One region of the Acidovorax cavernicola genome, then DNA from elsewhere that is predicted to be linked to it. Evidence: predicted binding sites of a transcription regulator. Region 1 holds the regulator's gene; each other region holds the start of a gene.
What was found. Region 1 encodes sigma-54, which starts transcription at its own class of promoters, with help from an activator protein. Its sites were predicted from a motif close to TGGCANGNAANCTGCTTT; they were not measured.
Positions count from the first base shown of each region.

Region 2: a site for sigma-54 is predicted at 5,206-5,223, ahead of D3H34_RS34915 (pilin). Genes of this name have one in related genera too.
Region 3: a site for sigma-54 is predicted at 5,984-6,001, ahead of glnA (type I glutamate--ammonia ligase). Genes of this name have one in related genera too.

Region 1 is NZ_QXMN01000014.1:41,346-51,846, forward strand. It holds gene D3H34_RS13420 (LysE family translocator) at 1-487, shown strand, start outside; gene D3H34_RS13425 (phospholipase D family protein) at 510-2,144, opposite strand; gene rpoN (RNA polymerase factor sigma-54) at 2,155-3,741, opposite strand; gene lptB (LPS export ABC transporter ATP-binding protein) at 3,759-4,553, opposite strand; gene lptA (lipopolysaccharide transport periplasmic protein LptA) at 4,550-5,272, opposite strand; gene D3H34_RS13445 (thiol:disulfide interchange protein DsbA/DsbL) at 5,395-6,039, opposite strand; gene D3H34_RS13450 (SPOR domain-containing protein) at 6,191-6,955, opposite strand; gene argS (arginine--tRNA ligase) at 6,970-8,655, opposite strand; gene D3H34_RS13460 (hypothetical protein) at 8,792-9,154, shown strand; gene D3H34_RS13465 (DUF2214 family protein) at 9,254-9,706, opposite strand; gene D3H34_RS13470 (LysR family transcriptional regulator) at 9,771-10,501, opposite strand, start outside.
Region 2 is NZ_QXMN01000012.1:35,922-46,422, forward strand. It holds gene D3H34_RS12205 (pilus assembly protein) at 1-3,755, shown strand, start outside; gene D3H34_RS34245 (energy transducer TonB) at 4,119-4,418, shown strand; gene D3H34_RS34915 (pilin) at 4,669-5,148, opposite strand; gene D3H34_RS12220 (MBL fold metallo-hydrolase) at 5,351-6,151, opposite strand; gene D3H34_RS12225 (CHASE2 domain-containing protein) at 6,181-8,439, opposite strand; gene D3H34_RS12230 (FHA domain-containing protein) at 8,512-9,162, opposite strand; gene D3H34_RS12235 (Stp1/IreP family PP2C-type Ser/Thr phosphatase) at 9,233-10,042, opposite strand; gene D3H34_RS12240 (TerC family protein) at 10,069-10,501, opposite strand, start outside.
Region 3 is NZ_QXMN01000034.1:20,843-31,343, reverse strand. It holds gene ggt (gamma-glutamyltransferase) at 1-420, shown strand, start outside; gene D3H34_RS22840 (pseudouridine synthase) at 482-1,222, shown strand; gene D3H34_RS22835 (YncE family protein) at 1,328-2,335, shown strand; gene D3H34_RS22830 (polysaccharide deacetylase family protein) at 2,319-3,155, shown strand; gene D3H34_RS22825 (sterol desaturase family protein) at 3,172-4,146, shown strand; gene D3H34_RS22820 (EI24 domain-containing protein) at 4,204-5,103, shown strand; gene D3H34_RS22815 (competence/damage-inducible protein A) at 5,100-5,900, shown strand; gene glnA (type I glutamate--ammonia ligase) at 6,048-7,463, shown strand; gene D3H34_RS22805 (hypothetical protein) at 7,696-8,217, shown strand; gene glnL (nitrogen regulation protein NR(II)) at 8,232-9,311, shown strand; gene ntrC (nitrogen regulation protein NR(I)) at 9,338-10,501, shown strand, end outside.

The DNA of each region.
Region 1 (10,501 bases):
GTTCTCGATCGCGGCGCTGGCCGGGCTTCAGGCGGCGTTCCTCGCGGTGCCGGGGCTGTACCTCGCGATCAAGGGCCTCGGCGGCGCCTACCTGATCTACCTGGGCTTTCGCATCTGGCGCGGCGCACGGCAGCCGCTCGCGATGACGCCCGACACCGAAGCCTCGCCTCGCAAGCAAGGCCGCAGCGGGCGCACCTTCCTGCTCGGCCTGGCCACGCAGGTCAGCAACCCGAAGACGGCGGTGGTGTACGCGAGCATCTTCGCGGCCTTCCTGCCGCGCGAGGTGCCGCTGGTGCTGGCGCTCGCGGTGCCGGCGGTGATCTTCTGCATCGAGACGGGCTGGTACGCAATCGTCGCGCTGGCGCTGTCCTCGGCCGCGCCACGCGCGGCCTACCTGCGCTACAAGACCTGGATCGACCGCGCGGCCGGCGGCGTGATGGGCCTCTTGGGCCTGCGCCTGGTGTGGTCAGCGGCACGCGGCGCCTGAGCGCACAGCACGGCAGCAACCGCTACAGCAGGCTCTCCGGCGTGAGAGGTGCCAGCAGTTCGAGCATGGTGCGATCCCAGAAGCCCGAGTCGGGCTCTTCGTGCAACACGGTGGTCCTGCCGCCTTCCTCGCTGACCCACTCGATGCGCCGCGAACCACTTGCTCCCCCTGCGCCTGCATCGCCGCCCTCGGCAAAACGCAGCCGGTAGGCGCCCTGCTGCTTGAGCACGTCGATCAGCTTCAGGGTCTGCTGCGCCATCTCGGGGCTGCGGATGAACAGGCCGATCTCGGTGTTGTGGATCTCCGAGCGCGGATCGAAATTCATCGAGCCGACGAACAGGATGCGCTGGTCGATCACCGCCGACTTGGCGTGCAGCCGCCCCACCGACGTGCCGAACAATCCCAGCCTCACGCTGCGCCGCGTGCGCGCGGAACTCAGCTCGTGCATCTCGGCGCCCAGCGCGAGCATGTCGGCGCGGTAGCGGCGGTAGGCGGTGTGGACCAGCGGCTCGTCGGTGGCGGCGAGCGAATTGGTGACCACGCTGATCTTCACGTTGCGCCCGCGGATCTCGCGCATCACCTCCAGCCCCGAAGCGCCGGGGATCAGGTAGGGCGAGACCAGCGTCACTTCGCTGCCCGCGCGGCGCATCTGCTCGACCACGTTGTAGCGCACGCTGTCGACGTCGAGCAGCGGCACGCCGCCGTAGGAGGCCGTCTTGCCGATCACACGATCAGGCGAATCGGCGTACGCCTCGGCGGTGGTCCAGATCAGGCCGAGCTTGCCGGCGTCGAGGTCGTCGGCCACGGGGCTGTAGCCCAGCAGATCGTTGGGCGCCGGCTTCGGCGGCGGAGGCGTGGTGTCGGGGCCGGTGGCGACGTCGAAGCGACGCTGCAGCTCCTCGCGCGGCAGGTCGGTGCGCACGACCGAGCCGATCGGGCGCACGTGCGGGCTGTTCCAGTACTGGTCGAACAGCACACCCAGGCGCGGAATCAGTGCGCCCGTGACGAAGGTGTCGAGGTCGATGAAGTTCGCGCCCGCGGTGCGCGTGAAGTACTGGTTGCCGATGTTCCGGCCGCCCGCCACCGCCATCGCACCATCGGCGATGAACAGCTTGTTGTGCATGCGGCGGTTGACGCGGCTGAAGTCGAACAGTGACGCGGCAAAGCGCTTGAGCAGGCTGCCGCGCCCGGCCGGGAACGGGTTGAACAGGCGCAGCTCCACGTTCGGCGTGGCGGCCAGGCCGAGCAGCAGTTCGTCTTCGCCGGACGTGTACAGGTCGTCCATCAGCAGGCGCACGCGCACGCCGCGCTGGGCCGCGTCGCGCAGGGTGCGCAGCAGGTAGCGGCCGGTTTCGTCGTTCTCGATCTGGTAGTACTGCACGTCGAGCGTGCGCTGCGCGCGGCGCGCCAGTTGCAGGCGCGTGTCGAAGGCGAAGTCGCCGCCAGGCATGAGGCGAAAGCCGCTGAGGTCGGGGTCGGGGTCGGGCTGCGAGGCCAGCGCGATCTTGCCGAGCGCGGTGTCGGCCGAGACGGCCATGGCCTTGGTGGGCGGGCGCGGGGCCTCGTCGGGCAGCGTGGCGCAGCCGGCGAACAGCAGCACCGCCACCATGACCAAAGCCCAATGCCCACAACGAGACAGCAGGCGACTCGTCGTCATCGTCGGGCTTCTAGAGCGCCTTGCGCAGGTTTGCCGGCGCGATGCGCAGCGCCTCGCGGTACTTGGCCACGGTGCGGCGCGCGCACTCGATGCCCTGCTCCTTCAGCATCTCGGAGATCTGGCTGTCGGACAGCGGCTTCTTGATGCTCTCGGATCCCACGAACTGCTTGATCAGCGCACGCACCGCGGTGCTCGACGCATTGCCGCCGGTCTCGGTGCCCAGCGCCGAACCGAAGAAGTACTTGAGCTCGACCGTGCCGAAGGGCGTGGCCATGTACTTGGCGGTGGTCACGCGCGAGATGGTCGATTCGTGCAGGCCCAGCTCGTCGGCGATCTCGCGCAGCACCAGCGGGCGCATGGCCAGCTCGCCGTGCACGAAGTAGCTCTTCTGGCGCTCGACGATGGCGTTGCTCACGCGCAGGATGGTGTCGAAGCGCTGCTGGATGTTCTTGATGAACCAGCGCGCCTCCTGCAGCCGCTGCGACAGCGCCTGGCTGCCTTCGCCCTTGTGCGACTTGAGCGCACCGGCGTAGATGTCGTGCACGCGCAGACGCGGCATGACCTCGGGGTTCAGCATGACGCGGAACTTCACGTGGGTGCCGCGCCCGGTCTTGGTGACGATCACGTCGGGAATGACGATGTTGCGTTCGACGTCGACAAAGCGGCGCCCCGGCTTGGGCTCGAGCCGCGCAATGATCTGCAGCGCCGAGCGCACCAGGTCTTCGTTCGTGCGCGTGAGCGTGGCCAGTCGCTTGAAGTCGCGCCGCGCGAGCAGCTCCATGGGCTGCTTGCAGATCGCGATGGCGGTCTTGCGCACGAGCGCTTCGGCCTCGGTCTCGTCTTCGCTGGCGAGCGCCTTCAGCTGGATGCTCAGGCATTCGCCGAGGTCGCGCGCGCCCACGCCGGCCGGCTCCAGGCTCTGCAGCAGGCCCAGCGCCACCTGGAAGTGATGCACGAGGTCGTCGAACTCGTCGTTGTCGTCGCCCGCCAGGCCCGAGGCCAATGCGGGCAGCGAGTCTTCAAGATAGCCGTCGTCGTTGAGCGATTCGATCAGGAATCGCAGCGCCGCGCTGTCGCTCTCGTTCAGCCGCAGGGTCAGCGCCTGGCGGTGCAGGAACGACTGCAGCGACTCCTGGCTGCGCGCGAGTTCGGTGGCATCGGCGCGTTCGTCGTCGCCGAGGTTGTTCTGGCGCGCGGGCGCATCACTGCCCCACTCGCTGTCGTCGGGCGCCATGTCGACGGTGCCGTCGCCTTCCCAGTCGGGCTCGCGCTCGGCGATCTCGGCGGCGGGGCCATCGGTGTCGGGGGTCGAGGTGGTCTCGCTCGAAGTGGTCGTCGTGCTGGCGGCGGACGGCGCGAAGTCGGCCTCACCCTCGCCCGCGTCGTCGCGCGGCACCGGCGCATCGGCCGTGTCCAGCCCGAACTCTTCGCGCGCCGCTTCTTCCGCGGTGCGTTCGAGGAACGGGTTCTCGTCCAGCATCTGCTCCACCTCCTGGCTCAGTTCGAGCGTGGAGAGTTGGAGCAGGCGAATGGACTGCTGCAGCTGTGGCGTCAGCGCGAGATGCTGCGAGACGCGAAGGGACAGCCCTTGCTTCATGGGAACCGACCCCGCCCTTACATGCGGAAATGTTCGCCCAAGTACACCCTGCGTACCTCGGCGTTGTCGACGATCTCCGAGGGTGTGCCTTGTGCCAGCACGTGCCCGTCGCTGATGATGAACGCGTGATCGCAGATGCCCAGCGTCTCACGCACGTTGTGGTCGGTGATGAGCACGCCGATGCCGCGCTCTTTCAGGAAACTGATGATCCGCTGGATCTCGATCACGGCGATCGGGTCGATGCCGGCAAAGGGCTCGTCCAGCAGGATGAAGCGCGGCTGGGTGGCCAGCGCGCGCGCGATCTCGACGCGGCGGCGCTCGCCGCCCGACAGTGCGAGCGCGGGCGAGTCGCGCAGGTGGTCCACGCGCAGGTCGGCCAGCAGGTCGGCCAGGCGCTCTTCGGTGTGCTGCTTGGTCAGCGGCACCAGGCGGCCGTTGGCATCGGGCTCGCGCTGCAGCTCGAGCACGGCGCGCACGTTTTCCTCGACCGTGAGCTTGCGGAAGATCGATGCTTCCTGCGGCAGGTAGCTCAGGCCCATGCGCGCGCGGCGGTGGATCGGCATGTGGGCGATGGGCTCGCCGTCGATGGTGATCTCGCCGGCGTCGGCGCGCACCAGCCCGACGATCATGTAGAACGAGGTGGTCTTGCCCGCGCCGTTGGGGCCGAGCAGTCCGACGACCTCGCCCTTCTGCACGTCGAGCGAGACGTCCTTGACGACCGTGCGGCTGCCGTAGCTCTTCTTGAGGCCGCGCGCGACGAGGCGGCTGCCCGGGATGCCGTCGGCGGTCTGGGTTCCTGCGGTTTCGATCACTTGCGCCCTTCCCCTTCGGGGCCGCTCAACGTGGTCGTCGAGCGCAGCCCGGTGCCGGGCGCGGGAGTGGGTGCCGGGGCCGCGGGCTTCTTGCCGCCGGCCGCCGGTACCGAGCCGCCCGCTGCGGGGGCTGCCGCGGCCTTCGGCGTGAGGATGGCCTTGACGCGACCACCGCCGCCCGGCGCCGCGACGCCGGCGTTCGGCGGCACGAGGGAACCGTTGACGGTGTAGGTGTCGTTGCTCTGGTCGTAGACGATCAACGCGCCGCTGCTCTCGTCGTTGGGCGTGGCACCGATCAGCCGACGCATGACCGCGCGGCGGATGAACTTGACGTTGTCGGCGCGGCTGTCGTACTCGATGACTTCCGACTCGCCCTCGATCCACTCGTCGCCGGCGTTGCGCTTCTGCTTGTAGTAGGCCAGCTTGCCGGGCGCCGCCGTGACCACGCCGTACTGGTAGCCCTCGGCGTCCTGGCGCACGTCCAGCCGCGCACCGCGGATGATGATCGTGCCCTTCGTGACCAGCACATTGCCGGTGAACACGCTGGTCTGTTTGAGGTCGTCGTAGCGCATCGAATCGGACTCGATGTTCATCGGCTTGGTGCGGTCGGCGGTTTCCGCCAAGGCGCCCGAAGCAGCACCGGCCAGCAACAGCGCACCGAAGGCCAGGCGGCCGAGGCGACGAAGGGTGGGGAATGTGGGGATGGAGGGCAATGTCATAAAGGCACGAAACTTGCTCTGAAACATTGTATGCGTGGGATGGCGATTGCCCACCGCCGCCAATGAAAAAGCCCGCCGAAGCGGGCCTTGCATTCGACCCCGAACCGGGGCTGTCGGGTCGATCAGCCCTTCTTGGCTTCACCGATCAGGAAGGTCGCGACCTGCAGCACCTTGGCCATGCTGCCTGCCGTTTCGCCGTCCACGTACCAGCGGCCCGCCACGGCCAGGGCCGGCACGCCGGCCACCTTGTAGGCCTCGGTCTGCTGCGACGCGCGGCGGGCCTTGCTGGCGACGCCGAAGGACGCAAAGGTTTCCTTGAACTTGGCACCGTCGAGGCCGGCACGCTCGGCCCAGGCCTGGATGTTGGCTTCGCCGGTCAGGTTCTGGCGCTGCGCGTGGATCGCGGCGAAGACCTTCGGGTGGTACTCGTCGAGCTTGCCCATGGCCTCGAGCGTGAAGTACAGGCGCTGCTTGGCCTCGACGTCGTTGCCCACGAAGGGCACCGGGATGCGGCGGAACGCCATGTCCTTCGGGGCGGCCTTGACCCAGGCTTCGAGCGAGGGCTCGAAGTCGTTGCAATGCGGGCAGTTGTACGAGAAGAACTCGACCACCTCGACCTTGCCAGCGGGTGCATCGACCGGCACGCGCTTGTCGAGCACGAGGAAATCGGTGCCGGCCTTGGGAGCACGTTGGGCGTGCGCCGGAGCGGCGGCCAGCGAAAGCAGCCCGATCGAAGTGGCGGCCAGCGAAAAGTCACGACGTTTCATTGAAAGGGTTCTCCTGTAGGTACCGCAGACAGAGCCGGCGCGCCGCGGGGAGTTCCCTGCTGGCGGCGCGCCCGGGGCGCTGGAATGGACAGAGTGCGGCAAATGCCGCGCGGGCGAAGCTTAAGGGCTGTGGATGAAGAAAAGGTGCCGCTCAGCGCTGGACGCGCACCAGCGCCGATTCGAGACCGCCACCGTCGAGCCGTTCCTTGAGCCGGTCGGCGTCGTCCTTCTTGTTGAACGGGCCGGCGCGCACGCGGTAGACCGTGCGGCCCGCCTGCTCGCGCTCGGTGACCTTGGCCTCGACGCCCATGAGCGACAGCTTGGCGCGCTGCGCCTCTGCGTCGTCGGTGGTGCGGAAGGCGCCGGCCTGCACGAAGTACATGAAGGGATCGGCGCCCGACGGCGACGGTGCGGCGGCCGTGTGGCTTGGTGCCGCAGACGCGGTGGTCGTGCTGCCGCCCGAGCGGGCGCGAGCGAGGTCGCCCAGCGGATCGTTCGACGGCGGCAGCGCGTTGGCTTCGGCCGGCACCGGTGCGGGACGCGCCGGCTTGGGCGCCACCACCACGGGAGCGGGCGCGGTGACCGGCGGGGTGGCGACAGGCGGCGTGCCGGGTGCCACGGTGACCGGAGCACCGGTGATCGGGTTCACCGGGCCGGTGGCCGTGGCCGCCGGCGGCGTGGCGGCCGGCTTGGGCGCGCCGGCCTTGCCGGCCAGCGGTGCGTTCGGGTCCCAGTCGCGGTTCTTGCGGGCCTCGGCCTCGTCCTGCTCGGCACCGCCGCGTTGCGTCTTGTTGACGAACGGGATCGGCACCTTGGTGACGTAGACCGCGATGCCCAGGGCAACGCCCAGACCGAGCACCAGGCCGATGATCAGCCCGATGACGATGTTGCCGCTTTGTCTGCTTGTCTTCTTCATGTTCGGAGGGTGATTCACATCTTGCTCGGCGCACTGACGCCGAGGATCGCGAGGCCATTGTGCAGCACCTGCGCGGCCGCCGCGACGAGTGCGAGACGCGCCAGCTTGACCGGTTCGTCGTCCACCAGGATGCGCTCGGCATCGTAGTAGCTGTGGTAGCTGGCGGCGAGTTCGCGCAGGTAGAAAGTCACGTCGTGCGGGGCGAAATCCTTCGCCGCGGCCGTCAGCATGGCCGGGTACTTGGCCAGCAGCAGCATCAGCGCCTGGGCCGCCGGGCTGTCCAGCGGCGACAGGTCGACCGCCTTGAGCGCGGCCACGTCGCCGCCCCAGGCCGCGAGCACCGAACAGATGCGCGCGTGGGCGTACTGCACGTAGTACACGGGGTTGTCGTTGTTCTTCGTTACCGCGAGGTCGACGTCGAAGGTGTACTCGGTGTCGGGCTTGCGGCTGAGCAGGAAGAAGCGCACGGCGTCGGTGCTGGTCCACTCGATCAGGTCGCGCAGCGTGACGTAGCTGCCGGCGCGCTTGCTGATCTTGACCTCCTCGCCGCCCTTCATGACGCGCACCATGGTGTGCAGCACGTAGTCGGGGTAGCCCTCGGGGATGCCCTCGCCCGCGGCCTGCAGGCCGGCGCGCACGCGCGCGATGGTGCCGTGGTGGTCGGTGCCCTGGATGTTCACGACCTTGTGGAAGCCCCGCTCCCACTTGGCGATGTGGTACGCGACGTCGGGCACGAAGTAGGTGTACGTGCCGTCCTTCTTCTTCATCACGCGGTCTTTGTCGTCGCCGTAGTCGGTCGACTTCAGCCACAGCGCGCCGTCCTGTTCGTAGGTCTTGCCGGCGGCCACGAGCTTGGCCACCGCGGCCTCGACGCGCCCGCTGGTGTACAGGCTGGACTCCAGGTAGTACTGGTCGAAGCGCACGCGGAAGGCCTGCAGGTCCAGGTCCTGCTCGCGGCGCAGGTAGGCCACGGCGAACTCGCGGATGGCGTCCAGGTCTTCGATGTCGCCGGAGCCGGTGACCTCGCGGTCTTCCGACTTGACGGTCTTCTTCGCCTTGAAGTCGGCGGCGATCTCGGCGATGTAGTCGCCGTTGTAGGCCGGTGCCTTCTCGCCACTGGGCCATTCGGCGTCGCCGGGCTTGAAGCCGCGCGCGCGCAGCTGCGTGCTGTTGGCCAGCGTCTGGATCTGCACGCCGGCGTCGTTGTAGTAATACTCGCGCCACACGCTCTCGCCCTGCGAGGCCTGCAGATTGCAGATGGCGTCGCCCAGCGCCGCCTGGCGACCATGGCCCACGTGCAGCGGGCCGGTCGGGTTGGCCGACACGAACTCGACCAGCACCTTTTGACCCGTGGCCGGCTGGCGGCCGAAGGCTTCGCCCGCGGCCAGCACTTCGCGCACGATCTGCTGCTTGGCGGCTGCCTTGAGACGGATGTTGAGGAAGCCGGGACCGGCGATCTCGATGGCCTCGACCCATTGGCCGAAAGCGGGGGTGGCGAGCAGCGCAGCGCTCAGTTCCTCGGCCAGTTCGCGGGGCTTGCGCCCCAGCGGCTTGGCGAGCTGCATCGCGGCGGTGCTGGCGAAATCGCCGTGCGCCGCCACCTTGGGCGACTCGAACGCGGCTTTGACGCCAGCGCCGGGAGAGAGGGTTTCGAGCGTGTTCGCGAGCGCCGCGAGCAGCTCCTGTTTGACCAATAGCATCTGTGAATTTTACCGGGGGCAAACCCGGGTCCAGTTAACGATCGTCATCCGATGGGCGATGTCGCCCGTTACGATGGTCGGCCCCGAGGCCGGGCAACAACTGTCACAACCCAACCTTGCAAGGACATATCCCATCATGAAGAAGCTCCTTTCCCTGGTCGCCTCCACCGTCGCACTCGGCGCCTGCCTGTCGTTCAGCGCCTACGCGCAGGACAAGGCTCCGGCACCGGTCGTGGCCCCCGCCGCCGCACCTGCTGCAGCAGCCCCTGCCGCAGCGGCCGCGCCCGCCGGTGGCGCCAGCTGCGATGCCAAGGCCATCGACAAGAACGGCAAGCCCCTGGCCGGCGCCGCCAAGAACAGCTTCATGAAGAAGTGCAACAAGGCTGCCGCCACGCCCGCCTGCGCAGCCAAGGCTGTCGACAAGAACGGCAAGGCGCTGGCCGGTGCCGCCAAGAACAGCTTCATGAAGAAGTGCGAAGCCGACGCGGCCAAGGCCTGATCCGGCGCAGCGCCGTGTGGCGCTGACGTTGGTTTCTCCCGCACAGTCGAAGGGCCCGCTCACGCGGGCCCTTTCTTTTGTGTCTTGTGGTGTTGTGGATTACTTGCCGAAGCCGCGCGCCAGGAACACCGCCACCAGCGGGATCACCGCGATCAGGTGCGCCTGGATCATCACCAGCTTGCGTGTCTTGAGGATGTCGGCCTCCGCCGGCAACTTGCCCGTGGCGCGCAGCGTCTTGCGCCAGCGGAAGTAGGTCAGCGTCGGGAAGATCGACAGCACGCCCACGATGATGAACAGCGTGAGCTTCACGTGCAGCAGCGGGTTGGTCCAGTACCAGGCCGTGCCCTTCACGCCCCACCAGGTGCGCGCGATGCCGGTGGCCAGCACCATGATGGCGGCGATGCCGTAGACCATGTCGACCTTGGCCAGCCGCTCGACCACGGCGGCATTGAGCCACTGGACGCGGCACAGCGCGGCCTCACTGGAAATGAACACGACCATCGTGAGGATGGCCAGCAGGTGCAGGTAGGCGAGGATGGCTTCGAGCGTCATCGGAAACTTTCTTCATCGGGGTTGCAAGCAAATGCAAAAGGCATTGTGCCGCCCGGTCGCAGTTTCAGGACCGCCCGCCCCAGAATTCCGGCTGCCCGTACTGCGCTTTGAGGAAATCAAGCCACAGTCGCACGCGCAGCGGCAGGTGCTTGGTGCCTGCGAACACGGCGTAGATGCCGTTGGGCGGCGCGGCGAAGTCGTCGAGCAATGGAACAAGCAGGCCCGCGTCGATCTCGGCCTCGACCTCCCAGGTGCTGCGCCATGCGATGCCATGACCCGCAAGACACCAGTCGTGCAGCACCTGTCCGTCGGAGCAGTCGAGCGGGCCGCTGGGGCGCAGGTGGATCAGCTCCTGCACGCCCTCTTCGCTGGTAATGCGAAAGGCCCAACCGCGCGTCTGCGAAGCGTCGCTCGACAGCGTGAGGCAGGCAAAGCGCGACAGCTCACTCGGGTGCTTCGGCGCGCCGTGGCGGCGCAGGAATTCGGGCGTGGCCACGCAGCGGCGGCGGTTGTCGGCCAGTCGCACGCTGACGAGCGATGAGTCGGGCAGGTCGCCCACGCGCACGGCGCAGTCGAAGCTCTCGCCCGTGACGTCGACCACGCGGTCGCTGAGGTTCAGCGAGATCGTCACTTCGGGATGCAGCGCGTGAAAGCGCGGCACCAGCGGCGCGACATGGCGGCGACCGAAGCCGGCCGGCGCGGTCACGCGCAGGTGGCCGCTGGCCTTCACACCGCCGGCACTCACGCTGGCCTCGGCGTTCGCGAACTCGGTCAGCAGGCGCTGGCAGTCTTCGA
Region 2 (10,501 bases), on a different contig from region 1:
CGACGCTCCCTGCAGTTCAAGCCAAGCCGAACCTGTTGTTCGTTCTGGACGATTCGGGAAGTATGGACAACGACTACATGCCGGACGAAATGTCCAATGGCAACGGCAGGTATGGATACCGTTCTGCGCAGTGCAATGGCGTGGCCTACGACCCCAAGATGACCTATTCGCCGCCACTCTATGCGGATGGGACGCCCTATCCCAATGCGGTTTTTACAGCAGCACGCGTCGACGGTTATGACACGTCGAGTTCCACTACGAATCTCAACAACCGGTTGTACTACACCTACCGCGGCACTCAGCCCAAGATGGGCTGGGTATACACCAGCAGTGGCGCTGTTCGGAACACTTTTTATAACGAGTGCAGAAGTTCGACTGACTCGTGGAGCGACGTTTTCTCCCCTGTAACGGTCACCAGCGCTTCTGACGAGGCCCAAAATTACGCTAATTGGTACTCGTACTACCGCAAGCGCTACCTGTTGATGCGCACCGCCATGGGTCGGGCGATATCAGTACTCGACTCGAGTTATCGAGTTGGCTTCAGCACGATCAGCGATGGAACTGCAGTGGATGGCGACAACTACTTCCGCGACGTCAAAGATTTCGATACCGACCAGAAGGCCAACTTCTACAGGAGTCTCTACAACGCTTCGCCAAACGGCTGGACACCCTTGCGCGCGGCCTTGTCCAAGGCAGGGCGCTACTTCGCCAATAAAGCGCCCGGCCAAACTTATGATCCGGTCCAGTACTCCTGCCAACGCAACTACGCATTGCTTTCCACGGACGGCTACTGGAACAAGGCCAAGGGCCTGCAGCTCAACGGTACCAGCGAAATCGGGCAGCAGGATGGGAGTGAAGCCCGCCCGATGCGGGACGACACGCGGGTGATCATCACGACAACAACGCCCTATACCGTGGCGCTGACCCGAAATGCGCTTTCCGCCCAAACACAAACCAGGGATTGGACGCGCACCTCAGTCACCGTTTCTTCAACACCCAAGACCAACAATCCGAACAAGGGTAAATATCTCGTCACTACGCGCACCAATCAGCGCTACACCGAGACACAAACCCGGACCCGTACAACGCCGCAATCCGCGACTGAGTCCTACACCGAGACGGTAGTGACCACCGATGGCGTCGAGACATCCCGAAGCATCGGCTCGCGCACCACCTCCACCTGGATCAACACCGCGACGCCAACAGAGACGTTCACTGGCAACGGCCCTCCTACCGTCAACAGCAGCTTCACGGATGGAACCGCAGCGAATCCTACTTACCAGACTGCTCCAGGCAATGGCCAACCGGACTATTCGAATCCAGTCGCACTGGCTTGGGGTGCATGGTCCACACCAGCAATCACATCCAACTCGACAACGGTTCGCCAGCCTCCTGTTGCAGGCACACCCACTCAAACGCCGTCCACATCTGGAGGTACCGGCAACACACTGGCCGACGTTGCCCAGTACTACTTTGCAACGGACCTGCGCACCAGTGCGCTCGGCAATTGCACCTCGAGCAGCTCGGGTAGCAGTCAAGATGTTTGCAGCAACATCGTGCGCCCGATTGGTAACGACAGGGCCGCATGGCAGCACATGAATTCGTTCACGATCGGACTTGGCGTGAGTGGCACGCTGCCTTATGACAAGAACTACCTGACCCAGACCGCCGGCACCTACGTCGACCTGACCAGCGGCGCTTTGACCTGGCCTGTGCCAGAGGGCACGGATCTGAACAACGGCGAAGGTGGCAATGCCACCAACGTCGACGATCTGTGGCACGCTGCCGTCAATGGCCGCGGCCAGTACTATTCGGCACTCGATGCCGGTGCGCTGAGCGAGGCCATCAATGGCGTCGTTACCTCGGTGCAGCAGGTGGCCGGCTCGGGCGCGACCGCTTCAACCAGTTCGCTCCAGCTGGTGGCCGGCGACAACAACCTCGTCTTCCGAGCCAGCTACACCACGCAGTTGTGGACCGGCGATCTCCAGGCCTTTTCGATCAATGGCTCTACAGGTGTCATTGCGACTACCGCTACGTGGTCGGCGCAAGCCAAACTCGACGCGAAGGCCGCGTCGTCTCGCAGGATCTACTTCAGCGACGGCTCGGCCCTCCAGAGCTTCGAGTACGGGAATCTGAGTGCCGCGCAAAAGGCTTACTTCGACAATTTTTGCGGCCAGACACTCGTCGCGGCGCAATGCTCGCAGCTGTCGTCCAGCAACAAGACCGTGGCCAACAACGGCACCAACCTGGTCAACTACCTGCGCGGCGTACGAACCCACGAATCGGCCAGCGTCGATGCGTCCAACACCGACATCGCCGCGCTCTATCGCAAGCGCGATCATTTGCTGGGTGACATCATCAACGGCGCCCCAGTTTATGTCGGGAAGCCCCCGTTCCGGTACGCCGACTCGGGCTACGCCGATTTCGTCGCGGCGCAGGCAACGCGCACGCCGGTGGTGTATGTGGGGTCGAACGACGGCATGCTGCACGCCTTCTCAGCCGCCACCAACGACACGGGCGGCACCGAACTCTGGGCGTATGTTCCGAGTGCAGTCATGCCCAACCTCTACAAGATGGCCGACACGAGCTATGGGTCGAAGCACCAATACTCCGTGGACGGAGCTCCAGTCATGGGCGACATCAAGGTCGGAACCACCTGGAAGACCATCGTCGTTGGCGGCCTCAACAGCGGCGGACGCGGCTACTACGCACTCGATATCACAGACCCCAACGATCCGAAGGCTCTTTGGGAGTTCACCAACACCAACCTGGGGCTCAGCTTCGGCAACCCGGTGATTGCCAAGCGCAGCGATGGCACCTGGATCGTTGCCTTCGCCTCTGGCTACAACAACGCCGATGGCAAGGGTCATCTCTACGTGTTGAATGCCAATACCGGCGCCCTGCTACTGGACATCGCCACCAGTGACGGCAGCAACACGGATCCGAGCGGTTTGGCAAAGATCAACGCCTGGATCGAAAGCGCCAGTGACAACACCGCCAAGCGCTTCTATGGCGGAGATCTGCAAGGCAACCTCTGGCGTTTCGATATTGACGCGCTCCTGCTACCCAACCGGGCAGCGATGCGACTCGCCAAGTTCCAGGTCGACGCCTCGACGCCCCAGCCCATCACCACCAAACCGGAAACCGTCGAGATTTCAGGCCGCCCAGTGGTCGTGGTCGCGACAGGTCGCTACCTCGGTGCAAGCGACATCACGGACTCGACGCAGCAAAGCATCTATGCGGTGAGAGACACGCTGACCGCCACCGGATGGAGCGACGTGCGCGCCGATACCGCGAATTTCGTCAGGCAGACATTCACCTTGAATGGCCCTGTGGCAACGGCCACGGCAGCCTCTGTATCCAACACGGCGGTCAACTGGTCGACCAAGGGAGGATGGTGGATCGATCTGCCGCATTCACGTGAACGCGTGAACACGAACCTAGGCCTGCAATACAGCACCCTGTCGGTTGCCACTGCAATTCCGAACGGCGATGCCTGTGCATCGGGCGGCACGGCTTGGCGCTATTACCTCAACGTGGCCAATGGCGGCGTAGTCACCACCAACCCGGCTGGAGGACTCTGGAGCACGGACGGGTTGATCATGGGCATGACATGGGTGCAGGACAGCAACGGCAACGCCCGCATCATTTATCAGAAGAGCAATGGCGACAACGTGGTTGAAACGCCGCCGGTGGCAACGTCCTCCGGCTCCGGCAGTGTGCATCGGACCTCCTGGCGCGAGCTGGTGGACTGATCTGCGATGAAAGCGGTCCTGGCCAGGCATGCGTCGGGCCAGGCAAAGATGCGATACATACTTTGTGCGAGCGCAGTGCTCTCTCTAGCGCTTCACGCCGCTGTGCTTTCGATGCGCACCTCACCCGCCGTTCCAAAGCACACGGCGAGCACTGCAGTTGGAAGTGCTATTGCCTACATGCAAGTGCGAACGGTCCTCGCCCATGCTTCTCCATCACCACTTTTGGTAGCCCATGCCTCCCTGCGAACGCTAGGAGCGCCTCATGCATCTGGGCGTGCGCCAATCCTCAAAGAAGAACCGTCGACAAGCGAGCCGCCTACGCCCCCCGCCTCGACCACAACAGAGGCAGAGGTCGACAACTACATGCCCCGCAGTCAGCTGTCGAGGCCACCGATTGCCTTAACGGCTATCGTGCTCGAACCTCCGCCCGGCGAACTGGTGGGAGATCGACTTGTTGGCATTCTTTCGCTCTTCATCGATGAGCAAGGCCACGTGGAGCGCGTTGACGCCGAGGAGCCGACACTTCCCCCAGCTTTCGAGCAGGCCGCACGCGAAGCCTTCATCGCCGCGGAGTTTTCTCCCGGTGAGATCGATGGCCGAGCAGTCAAGTCACGGCTGCGAGTGGAAGTAGTGTTCGACAACACGTCGCTTTCAATGCCTTGAAGATGCGCTCTATCGCTCCCCTCACGTCAAATTTTGCCCGCATGCGACGAGGTGCGTAGTCGTCGATTCAATCCAGGAAGATCCGCCAGCCGCCCAAGATGGTGTCGATAGATACAGGCTTCAGGACAACGCGGCGCTCAATCATGGCCATGCAAGGCGATAGGACTACCTAACTCTTCGGGCCTGTGAGATGCGGGGGGAGACGCAAAAAAAGCCGCCCGAAGGCGGCCGATCCAGTCGCAAACTGAAATTACGGGCAGTCGCCTTGACCCGGCTTCAGGCCTCGCGACGCATTGCAAACCGTTCCAGATTGGGTAAAGACCATGGTGGGCTGGCCGGCGGCGGGAATGGTCGGGGTCAGAATGTAAGTCAATGCCACGCCGCCAGCATCGGTAGCACCCGTGGTGGTGTTAATCGCGCCAGTTGCAGCGGTGATCGTGACTGCAGCCGTGACGTTCTTGGTCGTCGCAGTCGGCGTATTGGGGATTCCATTGGAGCCCAGCGTGACGCAGTTGGCGAGCACATTGCCCTGTTCGGACATGCAAACTGCAAAGGCTTGCTTAAAGGCCGTCATTTCAGCCGCAGCGCCAGCTGCTCGTGTACGCGACGTGTAGTCCGAGTACTGCGGGATCGCGATTGCAGCCAAGATACCAATGATCGCCACAACGATCATCAATTCAATCAGGGTGAAACCCTTTTGCACATTGCGTGCGATAGAACGACGGTTCATTCAATTAACTCCAGGTTGGTTTGTAAAGCCCGGGAACCAGCCCGGAGCGCAGGACCTTCCGCAGCATCCGTGCCACCCGGCTTCCCCACCCTGCAGCCCTCGATCAGGCCGTCTTTGGTCACAAGATGGTTACATGATGTGACACAACTCGCACTCAGATGCCAAATGTGTCGACAAATTTGTCATGCCCGGCCGGGCACGGTCAGAAGGTCAGCACCCCATCCGCCTTGAGCCAGCGGATGTCCCGCTGCGCCAGCCCCGCCACCTCCCGGCCGGCCAGCATCTCGATCTGGCTCATGATTTCCTCGGTCTCCGCCGGCTTGGTGTGGGTGATGTAGATCGGGTACTGCTTCCCCGGATCGATGTGCGCCAGCTCTTGCGCGAGCGCGACGGGCGACAGGTGCAGGCTGCGTTCGGCCAGGGCCTCCTCGCGGGTGCTGAAGGCGGTTTCGATGACCAGCATCGCCACGTCGATCGCGTTGACGCGCTCCCAGAAGGGCGGGTTGCGTTCGGTGTCGCCGCTGAAGACCCAATGGGCGCCGCCTTCGGCCCGGCGGATGGCGAAGCCGCAGGCTGGCACGGTGTGGACGGCCGGGAGCACCTCGATGAGCTTGGGTGCATCGCCGAGTTCGAGACGCTGGCCGACGGCGATCTCGTGGAAGCTCACGAAGGGCAATTCCGGGCTGGGAATGCGCTCGAAGTTCGGCCATATGACGTTGTTGAACACATGCGCGCGCAGCGCGTTGATGGTGGCCGCGAGAGCATGCACGCGCAGCGGCCGGGTGCGGCGGCTGCCGACGGCGTCGAGCATCAGGGGCAGGGCGGCGATGTGATCGAGGTGCGAGTGGGTGAGCACCACGTCGTCGATGCCGGCCATTTCGTCGAGCGTGAGGTCGCCGACACCCGTGCCCGCATCGACGAGCAGGTCCGCATCGACCAGGAACGAGGTGGTCCGGCAGTCTTTGGCAATGGCGCCAGAGCAACCCAGCACGCGAACCTGCATTGTGGAAGACCCCTTGTATGCGTGTGTCGTCATTTGGTGTCGAACCGGGTGGAGCCGTCCCAGTCCGGGTCTTGCGGGCGTAGCGCCATCGAGGCTAAACGCTGCGCATAAAGCTGGTAAAGGACTTTTTTGGCATCCCCCGCGAGCAGCGGAGCCAGCAAGTTCCGGCCCAGCGCCCAATCCTGCTGTCGGTAGGCGGCCAGCACCTGGCCCCAACGCGCGAGCATCCCGTCTTGCTGCGCCGCCGCAGCGGCTTCGGGCGTGAGCGGGGTGTAGACGGCAACGGCCTGGGCCTTGCCCTTGACGCGCACGCTGTCGAGCTCCTGCCACGCGAAACCGGGCGCGGCCTCGCGCGTCGCGCCGCTGGCCACGATCTCGACACCGTAGTGTCCGCTCAAGCCCTCCAGGCGGGAGGCGAGATTGACCGCGTCGCCGACCACGGTATAGCTGCGGCGTGCCGTGGAGCCCATGTCGCCGACGCTCATGAGGCCGCTATTGAGGCCGATGCCCACGCTGATCTCGGGGCGTCCGTTGGCGCGGTGAAGGGCGTTGATGTCCTGCACGACGTTCGCCATGTCGAGTGCGGCCTGCACGGCGAGCGCGGCGTGGTCGGGCGCATCCATCGGCGCGCCCCAGAAGGCCATGACGCAATCGCCCATGTATTTGTCGACTGTGCCGCGGTTGGCGCTGATCACTTCGGTCAGCTGGCTGAAGACGGTGTTCAGGAAGGCTTGCAGCTCGGCCGGCGTCATCTGCTCGGACAACCGCGTGAAGCCGCGCATGTCGCAGAACATCACGGTCATTTCCTTGCTCTCGGCGCGCATGCTGTAGCGGCCGGGGCGCACGAGCATTTCGTCGACCAGCTGCGGCGGCACGTAGGTGCCGAAGAGCCGCACGAGCCCGCGCCGCGCGCGCGATTCGACGAAGTAGCCCCAGCTCATGTTGAGCGCGAAGGCCAGCGCCACCATGACGAGCGCCGACGCCAGCGGGAGCACGAGGTTGTGGCCGATGTAGAGCCAGGTGTTCAGTCCGACCAGCGCGGCGACCACGCCCGCCCCGAGCAGCACGGCGCGCGATGCCGACAGCAGTGACAGCCCGAACGCCAGCAGGAGTCCGGCCGCCAGCACGGTGAGCACTTCGTAGCCCGGCGCGTAGTCGGGCACGGCCAGCAGGCGCTGGTCGAGCAGGCCCGAGACGATGTTGGCGTGCACTTCGACGCCCGGGAACGCCGCGCCGACCGGGGTGGCGCGCAGGTCCTGCAGGCCGGGCGCGGTGGCGCCGAGCAGCACGATCTTGCCCTTGAGCTCGCCGGGCGCCAGTCGCCCTTCGAGCACGTCGGCGGCCGCCACATAGCGGAACGAGCCCGCGCGCGGGCCGCCGGGGCCACGGAACGGCACCTGCATGCTGGCGGTCTGGTCGACCGGGATGCGCAACGATCCCAGCACCAGCGCCTGGAGGCGCGGGAAGTTCCCGTCGCCGGCCACGAGCACCGTTCGCACCGGCGGCGAGCCGTTCGCGATCCGGTAGACGGCCAGCGCCAGCGACTCGTAGTGTCCGGGCGACGCGTGCTCGCCTTCGTAGCGGGCGATCAGCGGCACGCTGCGGATGACGCCGTCGTCGTCGCCATCGTCACCGACCAGGGTGTTCAGGAAGCCCGCGACCGGCGCCGCGCGCGCCAGCACCGGCAGGCTGGCGCCGAAGCCGTTCCAGAGCGTGACGAAGGCGGCATGGGCCGGAAAGGCGTCGGGTGGCAGTGCCGGCGTCGCCGGCAGCAGCCCCTTGGCGCTGGGCTGCTCGGTGCGCGTGAAGTAGTAACCCAGCGCCACGGGCTGGCCGCGCAGGGCCTGGGCCAGCGTGGCATCGTGGTCGAGGGTCGGTGCGAGCTGGTCGATCTCTGCGGCAAGGCCCGGCACGTCCCGCAAGGGGCCGGCTGCGATCTCCCTCAGGCGCCCGAGCCCGGAGCTGCGATCGGGCTCGAGAAACATGACGTCGAAGCCCAGCACGGCCGCGTGCTGGCGGGCGAGCAACTCCGTCGTGAGGCTGGCGATCTTGTCGCGGGGCCAGGGCCACTGGCCCTCGCGCGCCAGGCTGGCGTCGTCGACATCGACGATCACGACCCGCGTGTCGGGCGTGCCCGGCATGGTGGCCCGCAGGCGGGCGTCGTAGATCAGATGGTCCAGATGCTGGATCACGCCCAGCCGCCAGACGCCGGTGGCGTGGAGCAGTGCCAGCAACACCGGCAGCAGCGTGAGGGCGATGCGCGGCCAATGTCGCCGCAATGCGCTCATGGCCGGCCTACTTCGGACAAGGAATGCCGGAGGGCGAGAAAACGGGGAGTGGAGCCGGGCGCCTGGGGCGGCTCAGATCCGGACGAACTGCATGCGCGTGGCGCCGCCGAGCTCGAACACGTCGCCTTCCTGCAGCGCGACAGCCTCCGCGCCCAATTGCACGCCATTGAGCGTGACGCTGCCGACGACGGTGGCAGCCACGTAACCTTGCCGGCGTCGGGTGACGACGGCCACGGCCACGCCGGGCTTGCCGATGGTGGTGACCACCTTCTGCAGTGGAACGTCCTGGCCTTCGTTGGTGCCCGAGAGCACGCGCAGCATGGGCACGCCCAGTTCGACCAGCGCGCCCGATTCGGTGGGCGCCGACGAGAGCGGCATCGGGGCGGAATACTCGGAGAGCGAGGCCCGCACGGAGCCGGGGCCGACCATGAGATTGCTGTGCGCCCGGAAATGAATGCGGCAGCCACCGACCTCGATGACGTCGTTGTCCTGGAGCGCCTGCTTCTGGATGGCCAGCGCATTGACGTAGGTGCCGTTGGTGCTGTTGAGATCTTCAATTTCGACTTCGCCGCCGCTCATGTGCAGCACGGCATGCTCGCCGCTGACGGCGAGATTGTCGATCACGATGTCGTTGTAGGCGCGCCGGCCCAGCGTCGTGCGGTTCTTGGCGAGCGCCACTTGGCCGATGACGACGCCATCGACCGAAATGATCATCTTCGGCATGGCCGACTCCCCGTTTGCAAAGATCCAGCACCGTCAGGCGGGGCAAACGGTCTGCCGCCCGGCTTGGCTGCTACATGGCTCCGCGGGTCGCTTCGCTGACGCCCGCCTTGGCCAGAACAACGGAAATGTTATCCCGGCCGCCATTGTCGTTTGAAATTGCAACCAAAAGTGAAGCCTTTTCTCTGAGTCCCAGATCGCGACTCAAAAGCGTGAAAAGCTGCGCATCCGACACCATCTCGCTCAGCCCGTCGGAACAGAGCATGTAGAGGTCGCCCGCCCGGGCGCTGTGCTCGTGCATTTCCAGCAGGACTTGCGCCTCCACGCCGACCGCCCGCGTCACGAGGTTGCGGTTGGGGGAGTTCAGGGCTTCCTCGGCGGTGATCACTCCCGCGTCGAGCTGCTGCTGGCGCAGCGAATGGTCGCGGGTGAGCTGCTCCAGCTTGTTGTTGCGCAGGCGATAGCAGCGCGAATCGCCGATGTGGCCGACCACCACGCGCTGCGGGCGGAAAGCCGCCAGCACCAGGGTCGTGCCCATGCCCCGCAGCTCTTCGTGGGTGGCGCCGGCCTGGAGGATGGCGCCATTGGCCTCGTCGGTGGCCGCCTGCAGCGCACGCCGGACCACGCGGGCGGGTGCCTGCATGCCGGCCTGGGCAAACCAGCGGCCGAAGCTCGCGTGCAGCAGCGAAATGGCCATGGCGCTGGCCACTTCACCGCCCTTGTAGCCGCCCATGCCGTCGGCCAGCAGCGCCAAGCCGAGGGCCGGGTCGACGTGCACCGCGTCCTCGTTGTGGGCGCGCAGGCGCCCGACATCGGTCAGCGCCGCGAACTCCCAGCTCAGCGCCGGTCGACTGGAGAAAAGAGAAACGCCAACACCCGCCATCGTTTGTCAGCGCCTACTCTCGAAAATCAGTGTGCCGCAGCGCGCGCGCGCTGTTGCAGAAGCTTGCCCAGACCCACGACCACCACCACGCCGGCAATGGCGCCCGCGTAGTGCATCCAGGGGTTGGCCGCCAGCATGCCGTGCAGCGACACGTCGCTCACGATGGTCTCGCCGCCGACCCAGCCGATCAGCGCGGCGCCCAGCATGACGATGATCGGGAAACGTTCCATGAGCTTGATCATGAGCGTGCTGCCGAAAATCACCAAGGGGATGCTGATGGCCAGACCCAACACCAGCAGCACCATGCTGCCCTGTGCGGCGGCGGCCACGGCGATCACGTTGTCCAGGCTCATCACGAGGTCGGCCAGCAGGATGGTCCGCACGGCGACGAACATGCTGCCGTACTCCTTGGACTCGCCCTCGCCTTCGTCCTCTTCGCCGAGCAGTTGCAGGCCGATC
Region 3 (10,501 bases), on a different contig from region 1:
AATGCCATCGCCCCGGGCAAGCGTCCGCTGAGCTCGATGAGCCCGACCATCGTGTCCAAGGACGGCAAGCCGGTGTTCGTGGTCGGCACGCCCGGCGGCAGCCGCATCATCACGGCCGTGCTGCACACCATCCTGAACGTGGTCGACTACGGCATGAACGTGCAGGAGGCCGTCGATGCGCCGCGCTTCCACCAGCAGTGGCTGCCTGACGTGACCAACGTCGAGACCTTCGCGATCAGCCCCGACACCCGCAAGATCCTGACCGACATGGGCCACAACCTGGGCGTGCCGCAGCCGGCCAACCACCTGGCGGCGATCATCGTCGGCGCGCCTTCGCTGGGCGGTAAGCCGGTGGGTGCCAACCGCTTCTACGGCGCCAACGACCCGCGCCGCAATACCGGCCTGGCTGCTGGCTACTGAACCTGCGGCACACTCGAAGGCGGTCGTGCCCCTGTCGGCACGGCCGCTTTTTTCATTTCCCATGCATCTGCAAGACATCCTCTACACCCAGGGCTTCGGCACGCGTCGCGTGTGTGCGGGCCTGGTCCAGCAAGGCCACGTGAGCATCGGCGGCGCCGTCGTGACCGACCCCTTCGCCGACCTCGACCCCGAAGGCCTGCTGTTCACCGTGCAGGGCACCGAGTGGGCCTGTCACGAGAAGGCCTACCTGATGCTGCACAAGCCGGCCGGTACCGAGTGCTCGCAGAAGCCCTCGACCTACCCGAGCATCTACACGCTGCTGCCGTCGCCGCTGCGCCTGCGGCCGAACAAGGGCGCGGTGCAGGGCGTGCAGGCCATCGGCCGCCTCGACCAGGACACCACCGGCCTGCTGCTGCTGACCGACGACGGCCAGTTCATCCACAAGATGGGCTCGCCCAAGCACCATGTGCCCAAGGTCTACGAGGTGACGGCCAAGCACCCGATCGACGAGGCGCAGATCGCCAAACTGCTGGCCGGCGTGGTACTGGACGACGACCCGAAGCCGGTGCGCGCCGCCGCCTGCGAATCGGACAGCCCGCTGCACCTGCGGCTGACGCTCACCGAAGGCAAGTACCACCAGGTCAAGCGCATGCTGGCCGCGGTCGGCAACCGGGTCGAGGGCCTGCACCGCTCGCGCATCGGCGGCCTGGCGCTGCCGGACGATCTGGCGCCGGGGCAGTGGCGCTGGCTCACGGCCGAGCAGGTGGCCCAGTTGCGGGCGCCGGTGCCCAAAGCTGGTTGACATAGGTCAACTGACCCGGGCGAAACACACGTTCCGGGGCGCCGGCAGTCAGCTGTTCGTCGGGATCGACCGTTAAGATTGTTAAATCTCTCCCGGAACCTTCCCTTGCGACTCCCTGCCCGCCCGAACGGCCGCATCGCGGCCTTCCTGCTGTCCTGCCTGACAGCCCTGGTCACCCTCCCAGCCGCGGCGGCGCCGCCGACCCCTCCACCGGTTTTCGTGCTCAATTCGCTGGACGCCAGCGTGAGCGTGATCAACCCGGTCGACTGGACCGAGAAGCAGCGCATTTCCACCGGCAAGGAGCCGCACCACATCTACATGACGCCCGACGAGAAGTCGGTCATCGTGGCCAATTCGGCGGGCGATTCGCTGACCTTCCTGGACCCGCGCACGGGCGAGGTGCAGCGCGTGGTGTACGGGATCATCGATCCGTACCAGCTGCAGTTCTCGCGCGACATGAAGTGGTTCGTCACGGCGGCCAACCGCCTGAACCACGTCGACGTGTACCGCTGGGACGGCAAGGACCTGAAGCTGGTCAAGCGCATCGCCACCGGCAAGACGCCCAGCCACATCTGGATCGACAACACCAGCACGGTGGCCTACGTCACCATGCAGGACAGCGACGAGCTGATCGCGGTCGACCTGCCGACGCAGACCATCCGCTGGCGCATGGCCACCGGCGCCATGCCGGCCGACATCTTCGGCGCCCACAACGACAAGACGCTGCTCGTGGGCCTGACCGGCAGCGACGGCGTGCAGGTGTTCGACGTGGCCGGCGCCCAGCCCAAGCTGGTCGGCAAGATCCCCACCGGCAAGGGCGCACACGCCTTTCGCTCGGCCGGCGACGGCAAGACCGTGTTCGTGAGCAACCGGGTGGCCAACACCATCAGCCGCATCGACCTGACCACGCTGAAGGTGGTCGCCACCTACAACGTGCCGGGCGGCCCCGACTGCATGGACGTCTCGGCCGACGGCAAGACGCTGTACGTGACCTCGCGCTGGGCCAAGAAGCTCACGGTGGTCGATCTCGCGAGCCAGAAGGTCGTGCGGCAGGTCAACGTCGGCCGCTCGCCGCACGGCGTCTGGACGCTCGACCATGCGAAGCGGATCTGAGTTCGTGCGCGGGGTTCGTTTTGGCGGTGTCGCCTGCGCCGTTGCGGCGCTGGCCTGCGCCACCCTGCCGGCGGCAGGAGCACAGGAAGCCGCGGGTGCCACCTGCGAGAAACCCGTCTACCTGACGCTGGACACCGGCCACATGGGCATCGCGCCGCTGGTGGCCGACGTGCTCAAGCGCCAGGACGTGCGTGTCACCTTCTTTGCCGCCGCCGAGCGCACCCAGACCGACGGCGACAGCCTGGACGACCACTGGGCGCCGTGGTGGAAGGCCAGGGCGGCCGAAGGCCACGAGTTCGCCTCGCACACCTACGACCACGCCTACTGGCGCGGCGACGTCAAGGGCACGCCGCCCAGCTTTCGCATCAAGCCGTCCGCTGGGCCGCAGACCGGCAAGGAATCGGTCTGGCGCGCGGCCGACTACTGCGCCGACATCCGCAAGTCGTCTGACCGGCTGGCCGCCATCACCGGCAAGAAGCCGCTGCCGCTGTTCCGCGCGCCGGGCGGCAAGACATCGCCAGCGCTGCTGGCGGTTGCCAAGGACTGCGGCTACGCGCACGTGGGCTGGTCGCCCGCCGGCTTCCTGGGTGACGAGCTGCCGAGCGAGACTTTCAGCAACCAGAAGCTGCTGGCCCAGGCGCTCGGGAGCATCCGCTCCGGTGACATCCTGCTGGCGCACCTGGGCATCTGGTCGCGCAAGGACCCGTGGGCGCCAGCCAACCTCGAACCCCTGATCGTCGGCCTGAAGGCCAAGGGCTTCTGCTTCCGTACCCTGCGACAGCATCCGGACTACCGCGCCTGGATCGCTTCCCACCCTTGAATCCTGAGTTTTCGCCGTGATCGATTGGTTGACCGACGTTTTTTCTGCCATGCAGGGCTGGCTCTTCGAGACCGCCGTGCAGCCGCTGGTGTACGCCATCGGCCTGGGCGGCTGGGCCGAGGACGCCTTCGACGCCACCGGCTGGCTGCTGGTCGGCGTGGTCCAGATCCTCGTGCTGCTGGCCGTGATCGGCCCGCTGCAGCGCTGGCGCGCGGTCGAGCCCGTGACCGACCGCCGCGCGATCCGCATCGACGTGCTCTACACGCTGATCCACCGGCTCGGCCTGTTCCGGCTGGCGCTGTTCTTCACGCTGCAGCCTGTGTTCGACGACCTGCTGGGCAGCCTGCGCATGGCAGGGTGGGGCACCTTCCACCTGGACGAGGTGTGGCCCGGCGTGACCGACGTGCCGTGGGTGGCCTTTGCCATCTACCTCGTGGTGCTCGACTTTGTCGGCTACTGGATCCATCGCGGGCAGCACCAGTTCAACTGGTGGTGGAGCCTGCATTCGCTGCACCACTCGCAGCGCCAGATGACGATGTGGAGCGACGACCGCAACCACCTGCTGGACGACGTCATCCACGACACGCTCATCGTCATCGTGGCGCAGCTGATCGGCGTGGCGCCGGGCCAGTTCATCGCCGTGGTGGCCTTCACCCAGCTCAGCGAGAGCCTGCAGCACGCCAACCTGCGGCTGAGCTTCGGGGCGATCGGCGAACGGCTGTGGGTCAGCCCGCGTTTTCACCGGCTGCACCACAGCATCGGGCTCGGGCATGAGTCGCATGGCCGCAGCACGCTCGGCGGCCACAACTTCGGCGTGCTGCTGCCCTGGTGGGACATGCTCTTTCGCACCGCCAACTTCGAGAACCGCTACGACCCGACCGGCATCCGCGACCAGGTCGAGCCCGGCGCCGACGGCCGGCCGCGCGACTACGGCCAGGGCTTCTGGTCGCAGCAGTGGCTGGGCCTGAAGCGGCTGTTCGGCCGCGCTTGACCCGGGCAGAGGTCTTACGGCTGGCGGGCCGGGGCCTTGCGCTATCCTCGACGCCTCATGCGCCTGCTCCTCGACTCCTTCTGGCGCGCGGTGGCCTATTGCATGCTCCCGCGCGTGATCGTGCTGTCGCTCCTGCCGCTGGCGCTCATGGTGCTGCTGGCCGCGGGGCTCGGTTACTTCTACTGGGACGCGGCCGTGGTCTGGACGCGCGAGGCCCTCGAGGCCTGGCCGCTGCTGTCCAGCTTCTGGGCCTGGATCGGGCGCCTCTTCTCGAGTGACGTCACGGCCGCGCTGGCACCGCTGGTGGTGGTGTTCGCCGTCACCCCGCTGATCGTGGTGCTGTCGCTGCTGATCGTGGCGGGCTTCATGGCGCCGGCGCTCACCAAGCTCGTGGCCGAGCGGCGCTTTCCGACGCTCGAACAGAAGAAGGGCGCTTCCTTCTTCGGCAGCGTGGTTCGCTCGCTCGGCGCCACCGTGCTGGCGATGGTGGCCCTGGTGGTGTCGATGCCGCTGTGGCTCATTCCGCCGCTGGTGCTGATCCTGCCGCCGCTGATCTGGGGCTGGCTGACCTACCGGGTGATGAGCTTCGACGCGCTGGCCGAGCACGCCAGCCCCGAGGAACGCGCCGCGCTGCTGCGCGCCCACCGGCTGCCGCTGCTGTGCATCGGCGTGCTGTGCGGCTACCTGGGCGCCGCGCCGAGCATCGTGTGGGCCTCGGGCCTGCTGTTCGCCGCCGCCTTCTTCGTGCTGGTGCCGATCGCCATCTGGATCTACACGCTGGTCTTCGCCTTCTCCGCGCTCTGGTTCGCGCACTACTGCCTCGACGCCCTGGCCCAGTTGCGCGCCCAGCGCGCGGCGCTGCAGGCCGCGGCCGGTGGCGGCGACGTGCCGGCGCTGGAGGCGGCCGAAGCCGCCGAGGCCAACAAGGCCGCTCTCTCTCAATGGGGTTCACCATGACACGCGCATTCGGTCTCATCGTCGTCGGCGACGAGATCCTTTCCGGCAAGCGGGCCGACAAGCACATGGCCAAGGTCATCGAGCTGCTGGCCGCGCGCGGCCTGCAACTGGGCTGGGCGGAGTACGTGGGCGACGAGCCCACGCGCATCACCGCCGCCCTCATGCGGGCCTTTGCCTCGGGCGACATCGTGTTCTCGACCGGCGGCATCGGCGCCACGCCCGACGACCACACCCGCCAATGCGCCGCCCAGGCCCTGCGCGTGCCGCTGGCGCTGCACCCCGAGGCCGAGGCGCTGATCCGCGAGCGCATGCAGGACACGGCCGCGGAGCAGGGCGTGCCCTACGAGCCCGACCGGCCCGACAACATCCACCGGCTCAACATGGGCGTGTTCCCGCAGGGCGCGTCGATCATCCGCAACCCGTACAACAAGATCCCGGGGTTCAGCGTCGAGCACGTCCATTTCGTGCCGGGTTTCCCGGTCATGGCCTGGCCGATGATCGAGTCGGTGCTCGACACCCGCTACACCGATCTTTTCACCCGAAACGCCATCGCCGAGAAGTCCGTGATCGTTTTCGGTGCGATGGAAGCCACCCTCACGCCGCTGATGCAGGCCATCGAGCAGGCCCATGCCGGCATCAAGGTATTCAGCCTCCCCAGCGTGGATCACCCCCAGTACGGCCGCCACATCGAGCTGGGCGTCAAGGGCGACCCCGACCGGCTCGATGCCGCCTATGGCCAGCTGATCGAAGGCTTGCACAGCTTTGATGCGAGGCTTGGCCCCGAATTGGTGCGTTAATTTGAATTGCACCAATTTGGTGATTATTTCCCTTCCCGGCAGCCTTCTGGCCGTCACCCGGGCCTCATCCGGCGGGGCGACAATGGCACAGAAACTGCATCCTCCCCTCCCGTATTTCCAACCACCCATCCAACTCAGGAGAAACTGATGGCAAAGACCGTCGCCGATGTACTCAAGCTCGTCAAGGAAAACGAGGTCAAGTTCGTCGACCTGCGCTTCACCGACACCCGCGGCAAGGAACAGCACGTGACCGTGCCTGTGTCGCACTTCGATGAAGACAAATTCACCTCGGGCCACGCGTTCGACGGTTCGTCCATCGCCGGTTGGAAGGGCATCGAAGCCTCGGACATGCAGCTCATGCCCGACCCCAACACCGCCAACATCGACCCGTTCTTCGAAGAAACGACGCTGATCCTGACCTGCGACGTGATCGATCCGGCCGACGGCAAGGCCTACGAGCGCGACCCGCGTTCGCTCGCCAAGCGCGCCGAGGCGTACATGAAGGCTTCCGGCCTGGGCGACACCGCCTACTTCGGTCCGGAACCCGAATTCTTCGTGTTCGACGGCGTGCGCTGGAAGAACGACATGTCGGGCTGCTTCGTGAAGATCGAATCCGAAGAAGCCTCGTGGAACACCGACAAGGAGTTCGAGCACGGCAACAGCGGCCACCGTCCGGCGGTCAAGGGCGGCTACTTCCCGGTTCCCCCGGTCGACAGCTTCCAGGACATGCGCTCGGAAATGTGCCTGGTGCTCGAATCGCTGGGCATCCCGGTCGAAGTGCATCACCATGAAGTGGCCAACGCCGGCCAGCTCGAAATCGGCACCAAGTTCAGCACGCTGGTCCAGCGCGCCGACTGGGTCCAGCTGCAGAAGTACGTGATCCACAACGTGGCCCACGCCTACGGCAAGACCGCCACCTTCATGCCCAAGCCCATCGTCGGCGACAACGGCTCCGGCATGCACGTGCACCAGTCGGTCTGGAAGGACGGCAAGAACCTGTTCGCCGGCGACGGCTATGCAGGCCTGTCGGACTTCGCGCTGCACTACATCGGCGGCATCATCAAGCACGCCCGCGCCCTGAACGCCATCACGAACCCCGGCACCAACAGCTACAAGCGCCTGGTCCCCGGCTTCGAAGCTCCGGTGAAGCTGGCCTACTCGGCCAAGAACCGCTCGGCCTCGATCCGCATCCCGTTCGTGGCCAACCCCAAGGGCCGCCGCGTCGAAGCGCGCTTCCCCGATCCGCTGATGAACCCGTACCTGGGCTTTGCCGCGCTGCTCATGGCCGGCCTGGACGGCGTGGAAAACAAGATCCATCCGGGCGAAGCCGCCAGCAAGGACCTGTACCACCTGCCGCCGGAAGAAGACGCGCTGATCCCGACCGTCTGCCACAGCCTGGACCAGGCCCTCGAAAACCTGGACAAGGACCGTGCGTTCCTGACCAAGGGCGGCGTGTTCACCGACTCGTACATCGACGCGTACATCGACCTCAAGATGCAGGAAGTCACCCGCTTCCGCATGGCGACCCATCCGGTCGAGTTCGACATGTACTACTCGCTGTAAGAAGCTCGCCCCCAGGCTGCGCGCACTTCGTGTCGCTTCGCCAACCCCCGCCGGGGGCAACACCGGAGGCCCGGCAAAGCCGGTTCCTCGGTGTTTCGCGAAGGGAGCGAGCCTGATGAGTAAGACGAAAGGACGGCCCCGGCCGTCCTTTTTCCTTGGTGCGGAACATCCTGATCTGAGGGGGCTCGAATTGCATCAAAATGCGCGTTTGTCGCGCCCTCACCGGACTCCAATGAAGACTGCTTCCCTGATTTTCCTGGCCGCTGCCTCCGTCGCCGCCGCTGTCCCGGCACTCGCGCAGGAGCGCGTCTGGCGTTGTGGCAACGAGTACACCAACAACGCGACCGTGGCCCAGCAAAAGGGCTGCAAGATCATGGAAGGCGGCAACGTCACCGTCGTGCAGGGCACGAAGCCCTCGGGCGGTGGTGGCAGCGCGTCGTCGGGCTCGGGCGGGTCTGCCGCTCGTGCGCCGGCGGGCAGCCCGCGCGTCGAAGGCGTCGACCAGCGCGCCCGCGACGGCGAGGCGCGTTCGGTGCTCGAGGCCGAGCTGCGCAAGGCCGAGGCGCGCCAGACCGAGCTCAAGAAGGAATACAACAACGGCGAGCCCGAGAAGCAGGGCAGCGAAGGCCGCAACTACCAGAAGTACCTCGACCGCGTGGCCGAGATGAAGGCCGAACTCGCGCGCAACGAGAGTGACATCGCCGGCATCCGCCGCGAAATCGGCCGCCTGCCGGCCAAGCCGCAAGCGCAGTAAGAGGCGCGCAATCCATGGTGTTCGGGAAGAAGGCGGCTGGCGCCAATCCGCGCTTTCAGTCCTTCGACCTGCTGTCCACGCTGATCGCGGTGGTCAACCGCGACGGCTCGGTGCTGTTTGCCAATGCGGGTCTCGAAGATGCATTGGGCACTTCGCGACGCACGCTCGAAGGCTCGCAGTTCGGCGCCTGTTTCCATGAGCCGCAGGTGCTGCGCACCGCCCTCGATGGCGCCAGCAGCAACGACTTCGCCACGCTGCGCTACGAGGCCTTCCTGCGCCGCGTCAACCACGAGCTGATGCCCGTGCAGGTCACGCTCGCGCACGGCGACAAGAAGGGCGAACTCATCATCGAGATGTCGCCGCTGGAGCAGCAGGTGCGCCAGGATCGCGAGGAGCGCCTCATCGACCAGGCGCAGGCCAACAAGGAACTCATCCGCAACCTCGCCCACGAGATCAAGAACCCGCTGGGCGGCATCCGCGGCGCGGCGCAGTTGCTGCAGATGGAGGTCGAGTCGCGCGACCTCATCGAGTACACCCAGGTCATCATCCACGAGGCCGACCGGCTGCAGACGCTCGTCGACCGGCTGCTGGCGCCGCACCGGCGCCCGCACGTGGTGGGCGACGTGAACATCCACGAGGTCTGCGAGCGCGTGCGCTCGGTCATCCTGGCGGAGTTTCCGCGCGACCTGCACATCGAGCGCGACTTCGACGTTTCCATTCCCGAGTTCCGCGGCGACCGCGAGCAGCTCATCCAGGCCACCCTCAACATCGCGCACAACGCGGCGCAGGCCCTGGCCGAGCGCCGCGCGGCGGGCGATGCGCAGATCACTTTCAAGACCCGCGTGGCCCGACAAGTGATCTTCAATAAGCAGTGGTATCGATTGGCACTGGAATTGCATGTCATCGACAATGGACCGGGTGTGCCGGACACGATCAAGGACCGCATCTTCTATCCGCTCGTTTCGGGCAGGGAAGGCGGGACCGGGCTGGGGTTGACGCTTGCACAGACTTTCGTGCAGCAGCATCACGGCGTGATCGAGTGCGACAGCGTCCCGGGCCGAACCGATTTCAAGATATTGATTCCGCTGCCCTAGCGCAGCCCCGGCAACAGAGGAGATGCATGAAGCCGATCTGGATAGTTGATGACGACCAATCGATACGCTTCGTGCTCGAGAAGGCGCTGCTGCGCGAAGACCTGCCCACGCGCAGCTTCACGAACACACGCGAAGTGCTGGCCGCGCTCGAACAGGCCGAGGGTGACGAGCAGCAGGGCCCGCAGGTCCTGGTGAGCGACATCCGCATGCCGGGCGGCTCGGGGCTCGATTTGCTCGACAAGATCAAGGCGAAACACCCCGGCCTGCCGGTCATCATCATGACCGCGTTCTCCGACCTCGACAGCGCGGTCTCGGCCTTCCAGGGCGGCGCCTTCGAGTACCTGCCCAAGCCCTTCGACCTGCCGCGCGCCGTGGAGCTGATCCGCCGCGCCGTCGACGAAAGCCAGCGCGAAGAGGTGTCCGAAGAACGCATGGCCGCCGCCCCCGAGATGCTCGGCCAGGCGCCCGCGATGCAGGACGTGTTCCGCGCGATCGGCCGGCTCTCGCAGAGCAACGTCACGGTGCTCATCACCGGCGAATCCGGCTCGGGCAAGGAGCTGGTGGCGCGCGCGCTGCACAAGCATTCGCCGCGCGCCAGCGGCCCCTTCGTGGCGATCAACACCGCCGCCATTCCCAAGGACCTGCTCGAGAGCGAACTCTTCGGTCACGAGCGCGGCGCCTTCACCGGCGCGCAGACCATGCGCCGTGGGCGCTTCGAGCAGGCCGAGGGCGGCACGCTGTTCCTCGACGAAATCGGCGACATGCCCTTCGACCTGCAGACGCGCCTCTTGCGTGTGCTCAGCGACGGCCATTTCTACCGCGTGGGCGGCCACAACTCGGTCAAGGCCAATGTGCGCGTGATCGCGGCCACCCACCAGGACCTGGAGCAGCGCGTGAAGCAGGGCGGTTTCCGCGAAGACCTGTTCCACCGCCTCAACGTGATCCGCCTGCGCCTGCCGGCGCTGCGCGAACGCGGCGAGGACGTGCCCGCGCTCACGCGCCACTTCCTGCAACAGAGCGCGCGCCAGCTGGGTGTCGAGCCCAAGCGCATCTCCGACGCCGCGCTCGCCAGGCTCGCAGCCTTCAACTTCCCGGGCAACGTGCGCCAGCTCGAGAACATCTGCCACTGGCTGACCGTGATGGCGCCCGCGCAGCTGATCGAATCCAAGGACCTGCCACCCGAAGTGATG